Regions from separate parts of the Paenibacillus antri genome, predicted to be linked through region 2. Evidence: riboswitches for the same ligand, from Rfam matches in the RefSeq annotation. Region 2 holds a riboswitch; each other region holds the start of a gene.
What was found. A riboswitch is a leader RNA that binds a small molecule or an ion and turns the genes downstream of it on or off. The one in region 2 is predicted to bind cyclic di-AMP.

Region 1: linked by a shared signal. The riboswitch ahead of FE782_RS10165 (KamA family radical SAM protein) and the one ahead of FE782_RS29655 (resuscitation-promoting factor) in region 2 are both predicted to bind cyclic di-AMP.
Region 3: linked by a shared signal. The riboswitch ahead of FE782_RS15115 (potassium channel family protein) and the one ahead of FE782_RS29655 (resuscitation-promoting factor) in region 2 are both predicted to bind cyclic di-AMP.

Annotation. Positions count from the first base shown of each region.
Region 1 covers NZ_VCIW01000005.1:125,727-129,000, forward strand. The annotation lists gene FE782_RS33090 (C40 family peptidase) at 1-241, opposite strand, end outside; gene FE782_RS10155 (Dabb family protein) at 356-676, shown strand; gene FE782_RS10160 (4a-hydroxytetrahydrobiopterin dehydratase) at 673-969, shown strand; cyclic di-AMP (ydaO/yuaA leader) riboswitch at 1,014-1,167, shown strand; gene FE782_RS10165 (KamA family radical SAM protein) at 1,340-2,515, shown strand; gene FE782_RS10170 (spore gernimation protein GerQ) at 2,644-2,895, shown strand; gene FE782_RS10175 (spore coat protein) at 2,912-3,274, shown strand, end outside.
Region 2 covers NZ_VCIW01000032.1:9,817-13,090, forward strand. The annotation lists gene FE782_RS29645 (HD domain-containing protein) at 1-600, shown strand, start outside; gene FE782_RS29650 (TatD family hydrolase) at 605-1,390, shown strand; cyclic di-AMP (ydaO/yuaA leader) riboswitch at 1,607-1,778, shown strand; gene FE782_RS29655 (resuscitation-promoting factor) at 1,961-3,112, shown strand; gene rnmV (ribonuclease M5) at 3,233-3,274, shown strand, end outside.
Region 3 covers NZ_VCIW01000009.1:116,395-119,668, reverse strand. The annotation lists gene FE782_RS15120 (TrkH family potassium uptake protein) at 1-926, opposite strand, end outside; gene FE782_RS15115 (potassium channel family protein) at 937-1,599, opposite strand; cyclic di-AMP (ydaO/yuaA leader) riboswitch at 1,727-1,916, opposite strand; gene FE782_RS15110 (CBO0543 family protein) at 2,132-2,626, shown strand; tRNA gene FE782_RS15105 (tRNA-Gly) at 2,795-2,868, opposite strand; gene FE782_RS15100 (aldo/keto reductase) at 2,985-3,274, shown strand, end outside.

The DNA.
Region 1 (3,274 bases), on a different contig from region 2:
GATTCAGCATGCGAATCACCTTGCCAGACAAACTAGGCTGGGTCCTCATGTTCACGCCGTACTGAACTTCCGTCTCGTAACTCGTTGCCGCCGAAGCGGATGTTGCCAATATTGCGGATCCTACTACCGATGCGAGGAATATCATGGTTTTTCGCATCCTGATCACCTCCATAACCAGAATACCCCACGCTTGTCCGGCTCGGGGAGGGGCCAAATGTTGGGATTCGAGCAGAATGCGCATAAATTCGGCGCATTTCGTTATGCCTCCGGTCGTCCGAACGGCAGCAAACGTCGTTGACGCGCCGACGGATATGGTAAACTAGGAGGAACGAAGAAGAGGAAAGGATGACGGCACATGTACGAGCATATCGTCGTATTCAAATTTCGGACCGAGCTGCCCGCGGCGCAGGAGGAGAGCCTGCTGACGCAGCTGCGGTCGTTCCAGGGACGCATTCCCGGCATCGTCTCGATGAGCGCGGGACGGAACGTTACGCACGAAACCGAGAACATCCATGGGTTTACGATCGGGCTGCGCATCACGTTCGAGGATCATGCCGCCTTGATGGCTTACGGACCGCATCCGGCGCATCAAGCGTTCGTCGCCTCGTTGGACGGCCTCGTCGATCAAGTCGTCGTCGTGGACTACGAGATCGGGAAAGAGACGAGCCGCGCATGAAGCTGACGCCGGAGGAGATCGAATCGCGGCTGGCGCCTCTGGCCGGGTGGCGTCGGGAGGATGAGAAGTGGATCGTCAAGAAATACCGCTTCTCGTCGTATCTTGACGGGATCGCCTTCGTCGCCCGGGTCGCCGCGGAAGCGGAAAGGCTCGATCATCATCCGTTCATCGCGATCGAATACAAGCTGATTACGCTCCGGTTGACGTCTTGGCATGCCGGCGGACTGACCGCGCTCGACTTCGAGGCGGCCGAAGCTTTCGATCGAGCGGCTTGGGCGCCCCCGGGGGCGTAATCGTTTTCGGAAAATGGGTTGACAGCGTCATCTTCGTTCGATACAGTAAAATTACGCTTAATTCCCAGTCGACATCCGTTCGACGGGAAGCGGGGGAACCAATGTACGTGGGGCGAATCGTTCCGAAGTTTGGACCGTAGGGAACCATCTAATCCCGAGCCCGGCAGCTAACCTCGTCAGCAGGAGATGGGTCGATTTCTATTGCCTACTTAGCTTATACATGCCGAGACCCGATTCCGTTCGGGCATTCGTGCGTCCATACGACCCCGTTCGTACCTCCGCTGGCGAGACATGTCTTTATCATGTCGTCGGCGGAGTTTTTTTTGCGTATCCGCCGGCGGCCGCTACTTCGAATCGAGGAGGAATGCGCATGGCTCAGCCGAAATACATCACCGACATCGACAAGCTCGAAGCGATCCCGGAAGAAGAAAGAAGTCGATTGAAGCGGATCACGGAGAAGTTCGTGTTTCGCGTGAACGACTATTACTTAAAGCTGATCGACTGGAACGATCCCGAGGACCCGATTCGAAAGCTCGTCATTCCGAACGAGGGAGAGCTGCTCGAATACGGGCGTTGGGACGCTTCCGACGAGGATACGAATTACGTGGTACCCGGCTGCCAGCATAAGTACCGGTCCACGGCGCTCTTGATCGTATCCGAGGTGTGCGGCGCGTATTGCCGGTACTGCTTCCGCAAACGGCTGTTTCGTGCGGACGTGAAGGAAGCGATGTCCGACGTCGAGCCGGGACTCGCGTATATCGCGGCTCATCCCGAAATCAACAACGTACTGCTGACCGGCGGCGACAGTCTCATTCTTGCGACACCGAAGCTGAAATCGATCTTGGAGCGGCTTCGCGCCATTCCGCACGTCAAGATCATTCGCCTCGGCTCGAAGCTGCCCGTCTTCAATCCGATGCGCATCTACGAGGATCCGGAGCTGCTCGAGACGATACGCGCCCACTCCACGCCCGAACGCCGCATCTACGTCATGGCGCATATCAATCACCCTCGCGAGATTACGCCCGAGGCGAAGCTCGGGTTCGAAGCGCTGCATCAAGCGGGCGCGATCGTCGTCAACCAAACGCCCGTGCTGCGGGGGATCAACGACGATCCGGCGGTGCTCGGGGAGCTGCTCGACAAGTTGAGTTGGGCGGGCGTGACGCCGTATTATTTCTTCGTCAATCGCCCCGTCGCCGGCAATTCGGACTTCGTCCTGCCGCTCGAGCGGGTGTACCGGATCGTCGAAGAGGCGAAGGCGCGCACGTCGGGGCTCGGCAAGCGGGTTCGTCTTTCGATGAGCCATACGTCCGGGAAGATCGAAATTCTCGCGATCGAAGGCGGGAAGGCGTACCTGAAATACCATCAATCGCGCGACGGCGCCTACGGAAAGTTTCTAACGCTCGATTGCCCGAGCGACGCGGCTTGGTTCGACGATCTGCCCGGCAACGAACGGTATTGGAAGCGGCCGGCCAAGCGCACGGACGCGGTCGTCTCGGTCAACGAGCTGCCGGATGTGCCTCGTCGGGCGGCGAAAATCGCAAAATAATCGCAAACGGCTCGCTCCTCGGTAGTTCGAGGAGGCGAGCCTTTTTTCTTCACCGAAGGAGAATAGCCGCGCGCCGTTAGGTAAAAATACCGATCATACCGAAGATTCCCAACCGAGGTGAACGTTAGATGAATCATGCCACGTTGGCGGCGCACGAGTCGCTCGATCTCCATGAGACGCTGAATCTCAAGACGCTTTGTTTGGCGAAGTCGAAATTAATGCAAGGGCTTGTCTTCGACCAAGAGCTGCGAGCTTTGATGCAAAAGGACGTCGAACAAAGCCTGAAGGCGCTCGCCGACCTGCAGGCGCTATACGAGAAGGCGCCGTTCCGGACTCCCGTACCGGATATCCGGCCGACTCCGATCCTAGACGGAAGGTGAAAGGTGACTTCACTCCATGAATCAAGATTATCTTGATCCGATCAACGCCCTCGGCATGCCGGAGCTGGCGGATATGACGTTCGCCATGGATTTCCTCGTCCGAGCGAAGGACGGCGTCCGCAATAGCGCCGCCGCTTTGACGGAAGCCGCTTCCCCGGAAGCGCGCGCGCTGCTGCGGAATCAGCTTCGCGAAGCGCTCGCGCTGCATCAAGAAATTACGGAATTGATGGTTCGCAAAAGATGGTTCCATCCGTACGAGCTCGGCGAGCAATACAAGCTGGATCAGCTGTCGGCGAAAAATACGTCGATGATCGGCGGCATGAAGCTGTTCCGGGACGACGCGACGAGAAAAGGGATGTTCGACCGCCTGCCGGACGAA
Region 2 (3,274 bases):
GTGTACTTCCATCCGGTGACGCGGAGCTCGGAGATCGTGCTGCGGAATATTTTCGCACGAGCGAAATCATTATACGAAAGCGGTCACGCGTTCCTCTTCATGCCCGAGTCGCTCCGCAGGTTGTTCGACGGGACGCTCGACACGGAGCATTATTTGCAGTTGGACGAAGCGCTGGCGCAAGCCGCCTTCGAGTTGTGGACGAACGACAAGGATCCGATTTTGTCGGATTTATGCCGAAGATTTCTACATAGAAAATTGTTCAAGTACGCCACGCCGTCGAAGCTCGACGACGCGCTGCTCGATCGGCTGCGGGAATCGATACGCAGGGAAGGGTACGATCCGGAGTATTATATGCAGGTCGATTTTCCGAAAGATTTGTCGTACGATGTTTATCGCTCGGGTCGAAACGCGCATCGCAAACCGATTTATTTGTTGAAACGTGACGGCGAGCTGCTCGAAATCAGCGAAGCGTCCGACATCGTTCGCTCGATCAGCGGCACGACGTCGGGGAAGCACCGAATTTACGTGCCCGAACGGATGTTGGAGCCGGGCAATCCATACGTCACGGCGGAAACCGAGGAATGGCTGAGAGGAGAATGAACCCATGATTACGGACACGCATACGCATTTAGACCACGCCTCTTTCGAAGGCGAGAGAGAGGCGATCGTTCGTCGCGCGAACGAAGCGGGAGTGACCCGCATTATCAATATCGGCTGCAACCGGGATTCGATCCCGACGACGCTTGCGCTCGCGGAAACGTTCGATTGCGTCGAAGCGGTCGTGGGGTGGCATCCCCAAGACGCGATCGATATGACGGCCGAAGATTTGGACTACGTCGAGCATCTGGCGCGTACGCATCCGAAGGTCGTCGCGCTGGGCGAGATGGGGCTCGATTATTATTGGGATACGTCGCCGAAGGACGTTCAGCACCGCGTCTTCCGCGAGCAAATCCGGTTGGCACGGAAGCTTGGACTGCCCATCGTCATCCATAATCGGGACGCGCATGCCGATGTCGTTGCCATATTGCGGGAGGAAAAGGCATACGATGTAGGGGGCGTCATGCACTGTTTTTCAGGCAGCTGGGAAACGGCGCAGATGTGTTTGGACATGAACTTCTACCTCTCGTTCGGCGGACCGATTACGTTCAAGAACGCGAAACAGCCGAAAGAGGTGCTGGCGAAGGTGCCGATGGATCGTCTTTTGGTCGAGACCGACGCGCCGTATTTGACCCCTCATCCGTATCGAGGGAAGCGAAATGAGACGGGGTTCGCCCGGCTCGTCGCGGAGGCGGCGGCGGAGATCAAAGGGCTTTCATTGGAGGATTTCGCGGCGATCACGAGCGCGAATGCGGCATCGTTATTTCGCCCGATTGGAGAAAGGGGGAGATAAAGCGCGAAATTGGCGCAAATTGGTGAAACGCGAAACGGTTATTTCGGATAACCGGCCAGAAATTCCGAATTTCCGTCGATTTTCGCCGATTACGGGGGATTGACCCCTCTTTACAACGATGGCTTGCTCCCTTTATGATACTTATCAGACACCGAATGAAATAAAGATTACAACATATTTCCAGTATCGCTGAGTTTCCCGATGAGCGACTGCAGAAGCCGCCCATCGCTTGGGGAAACGGGGGAACCGCATCGGACGTATCCGTAAGGTACGTCTAGGGGTGAATTTTCGGATACGCCGTCATTGTACGTACGGCGAACGCCGAGATAGGGCCACTCTCCGGTCCGAATCCGACAGCTAACCTCGTAAGCGTTACGAGAGAGGTAACCGTCCGTGCTGAACATGCACACTTTTCGCTTCCACGAAAAGCCGCGAACGAGCCTCTTCGTCCCGGCTTTTTTTCATGGATTCGAACGGTTGCCTCACACTACGAATATAGTCGCGTCGATCCTTTGCACCTGAGACAACAACTCACGTACAAGGCGGGACTATGTAAGGAGGACTGTAGCAATGGGGGATATTCCTGTACAAGGAACCCATGAGGAAAGTCTGTCCGACATGTCTTACGCATGGCGCTGGGCCCGTGCTCATAAGAAGGTTTTATTGTCGGTCGCCGTAAGCGCGCTTGCGGCGGTAGGTCTATTCTCCGCGTTGATGTACGGTACGCAGTTCAAACGCGTATCCATCGTCGCGGACGGAAACACGATCGAGGTCGTTACGACGACGGAGACCGTAGCAGACGTGTTAGAAGAACAAGGGGTAGTCTTAGGAGAGCACGACGAATCGTCGCTGCCGTTGACGTCGAGGCTGAAGCACGGCGCTGCGGTAGAGATCGATCGGGCGTTCCCGGTCAGCGTTACGGCGGACGGCAAGTCCGTCGAAGTGTATACGACGGGAGCGAACGTGCGGGACGTCTTGAACGAAGCGGGCGTTACGCTCGGCGAGCTGGACCGGATCGAACCGGCGCTCGACGAACGGCTGACGGCTTCCGCCGACGTGAAGATCGTACGGGTTCAACGCGTCGTCGAGGAAACGGAACACACGTTGCCGTTCGAGACGGTCAAACAAGAGGACAAGTCGCTGCTCAAGGGTAAAGAGAAGGTCGTACAACAAGGCCAAGAGGGCGTGCTTGTTAAGCAAATCGAGAAGGTGTTCGAGGACGGCGTCCTCGTTTCGGAACAAGTATTGGCTCGAACGGTGGAGCAGGAGAGCCTCGCGAAGATCGTCGCCATCGGCACGAAGGTGGAGCCGAAGCCCGTGACGAACGCGGTAGCCGTCTTGTCGGCGGAAACCCAAGAAGTGACGCTCGACGGGATGACCTTCGGCGTGAAGGGCGTGCTAAAGAACGTAACGCTAACGGCGTATTCGGCCGGCCTCGCTTCGACGGGCAAGCAGAAGGGCGACAAGGGTTACGGTATTACCGCCTCGGGCACGACGGTGTCGGAAGGCCGTACGATCGCGGTGGACACCAACGTCATTCCGATGGGATGGTGGGTGTATATCGACGGCGTCGGATTCCGGCGCGCGGAGGATAAGGGCAGCGCGATCAAAGGCAAGAAGATCGACGTGTACTTCGACAGCGAAGCCCATGCGCACAAGTTCGGCACCAAGAAAGGATATACGGTGTACGTGATCGGACCGAAGAAGCCGGTCGCGAACTAAGTTCCTTATTTTTTCAATCATGTTCTTTCATTCGGGAGTTATGGGGTCGCTTTTGGCGGCCCTTTTTTCTTTGTCCGAAGAAGGGTACAATACCAATACATCGTATAAGGAGCGCGGAGCATGATCAAGGAAGTCATCGTGGTCGAGGGGAAGCATGATACG
Region 3 (3,274 bases), on a different contig from region 2:
GAACCCGAGGAAGCTCCGATGAACATGAGGAAAATGATAAAAAATTGAGTCGCCGTCATTAATTCGGAGGTAAACATCGTGTTAAATCCCGCCGTTCTCGGCGTAACGCTTTGGAAATAAGCGGCCCAGACTCGCTCCGACCAAGTGAAGGTTTCATAAGCCGTGGGGTTCAACAGTTCGAGCAGAAACACGACGACAAACCCGCCGATCAGAAGACACCCGCTTGAAAGCAGTACGATTTTCGAATGTAAAGACAATGCGTCCCATTTCCGCTTCCGGAACAGATCGAGCAGCACCGTGAACCCGATGCCCCCGATCATAAACAAAAAAGTGATGACGACGTTCACGACCGGGTCTCCGACGAATCGATTCAACCCGTCGGGCCAGAGGGAGAACCCCGCGTTGTTAAACGCCGATACGGAATGAAAGACGGCGTAGTACGCCGCTATCCCTACCCCCATATCCGGCGCCCAACGAAGGGTGAGGATGACGCTTCCCGCCAATTCGACGATTAGAGCGATAAAGAAAATGCTAAGCGATAAACGAACGAGTCCTTGGATCGAGTTGGAATTCGTCGACGTCTGAATGAGCGTCCGTTCCTTCAGCCCGAGCCGCTTGCCCAGCAGCACGGCGATAATGACGCCGAAGGTCATAAATCCGAGACCGCCGAGCTGGACCAAAACGAGCAGTACGATTTCACCGAACATCGTAAGCTGCTGACCCGGATCGAACACCGCGAGACCCGTCACGCAAACCGCGGAGGTCGCCATAAAAAAAGAATCGAGCAGCCCGAGGGATTCGCCCGACGTCGAGGATATCGGCAGCGACAACAGCATCGTCCCAAGCAAAATAATGGCGGCGAAACCGAAGACCATCCATTGCTGCGGACTGATCTCGATGGAACGCTTCACATTAGATCTCAGCACGAGTTCACCTCTATTCCGCGATCCCTTTTTCGAAACGAGTGATATCTTGGTTGGATCCGATCATGACGAGAACGTCTCCTTCTTGAATCTTGTCGTCCGCAAGAGGAGACACGATCATGGAGTTGTCCTTTCTCTTAATGGCCACCACGTTACAACCGTATTTCGCCCGGATATTGATCGCTTTGAGCGATTTATCGTACATCGCTTTCGGCGCCAACACCTCGACGAGACTGAAATCCGGAGATAATTCCAAATAATCGACCGTGTTATTCGACGTGATTTGATGGGCCACCCGGATGCCCGTGTCCCGCTCCGGCTGAATGATATGATCCGCGCCGATCCGCTCGAGCACGCGTCGATGGTATTCGCTCGTCGCCTTGGCCGTGACTTTCTTGATCCCCATATCCTTCAAGATGAGCGAAGTAAGAATGCTCGCTTGGAGATCGTCTCCGATCGCCACGATCGCGTGGTCCATATTCGAAACGCCCAGCTCCTTTAGAACCTTTTCGTCCGTCGAATCGGCTTGAAAAACATGAGTTATGATGCTCGAAAAGTCCTGTACTTTTCGAATATCCCGGTCGATCGCCATCACTTCGTACCCTAGAGAAATCAACGTTCTCGCGACGGTCCCTCCGAAGCGCCCAAGGCCAATGACGATAAACTGTTTTTTCATCCTCTGGTCCCCTCCGTTTCCCCTACTATTTACCTTACAGCGCTTAACTAAACCGCCGAATCCGTGAAAATGACAACAAAAAACCACGGAGGCTTGCGCCCCCGTGGTCTAAGCAGATCACAAGATCACATCCTCTTCTCCACGCTTACGAGGTTAGCTGTCGGATTCGGGCGGTAAGAGTCGCCCTACGCGGATGGTTCGAAGCAGCGTTCGATTGCTCCGATCCGCGATTCACCCCTTGCAAACCGGTTCGGCATGAAGCGCGGCTTGCGGCGGGTCCCCCGTTTTCCATATCGGAAACTCAGCGATCTATTGGTATTCGCTTTCCATGGAATGAATCATACGCCTCGGAAACGGGTAAGTAAAGTTCGAGTTCGCGCCGTAATCCGGGATAAATCGAGGAAAACGGGCAATGCGCCGGGATAACCGTCCGAATGTGCAGAGCAGCTCCTCCATGATCGGCGCGCCTTTCTGTATTTATCGATAGCGAAAAGGACAATAATAATGGAAAAATGAGATAGGTGGCAGCCGGATGCATGTCATTGTCGCCGTTTGGGTGACTTTCGCTTCGATGCTTTGGGGAAATTGGGCGAATTGGAGAAAGTACCTTCCCACGATTTTGTATATGCCGTTATGTAATCTCTTGTATTTTTACTTAACGAGCGACCATCGCCTCTGGAAGTTGGTCCCTGATGTTCTATTGTCGCAAAAAGGGGTAGACCTTCTTTATTTATTTATCGTCTATCCGCCTACGGTCGTTCTCTTTTTATCCAATTATCCGAATGAACGACAACGCCAGATCGTTCATTTGCTTAAATGGGTATTCCTCTATGCCGGCGTCGAATGGATAGGACATCAAACCGGAAGAATCGTTTACGATAACGGTTGGAACTTCGGGTGGTCCGTTTTCTTTTTGCTTTTTATGTTCCCTATGTTATACCTTCACCACAAGAAACCGATCCTCGCATACGGTTTAAGCGTACTTTGGGTGGTGTTTTATGTCATTGTATTTCAAGTTCCGTTATAATCCCGATTACGAGTTGAATATTCACTAACCCGGCTTACAAGCAGAATCTGTGCTTTGGACCATTTCGGCTCAAAGATTTCTCGTCCCGGCGCTTTCTTCGCGTGCCGGGCTTTTTCCGTACAAAAAAAGAAGCCTTGTATATATCAAGGCTTCTGAACATTTCATGTATGGAGCGGGTGATGGGAATCGAACCCACGCTACCAGCTTGGGAAGCTGGAGTTCTACCATTGAACTACACCCGCAGTGAAAGTAATTATAGTATGTTTCGAAGCGGATTTCAAGGGGGTACGGCGCATTAGTGGACGAACGCCAACATCTGGTAAACTGGAGGCAGAACCGATTAAAGGAGGAGTTTCGCATGAAATACCGGAGATTGGGACGAACGGATCTGAAGGTGTCGGTCATCGGCGTCGGGACGTGGCAGTTCGGGGGCGAATGGGGCCTTACGTATACGCAAGCGGAGGCGGACGCCGTGCTCCGCCGCTCCAAGGAGCAAGGGATCAACCTGATCGATACGGCGGAGTGCTACGGCGATCATCTGTCGGAGCGGCTCATCGGCGGCTTCTTGAAGAACGACCGGCGCGAGGATTGGGTGCTGGCGACGAAGTTCGGCCACCACTTCAACGGCTTGTTCGAGCGCGATCAGCT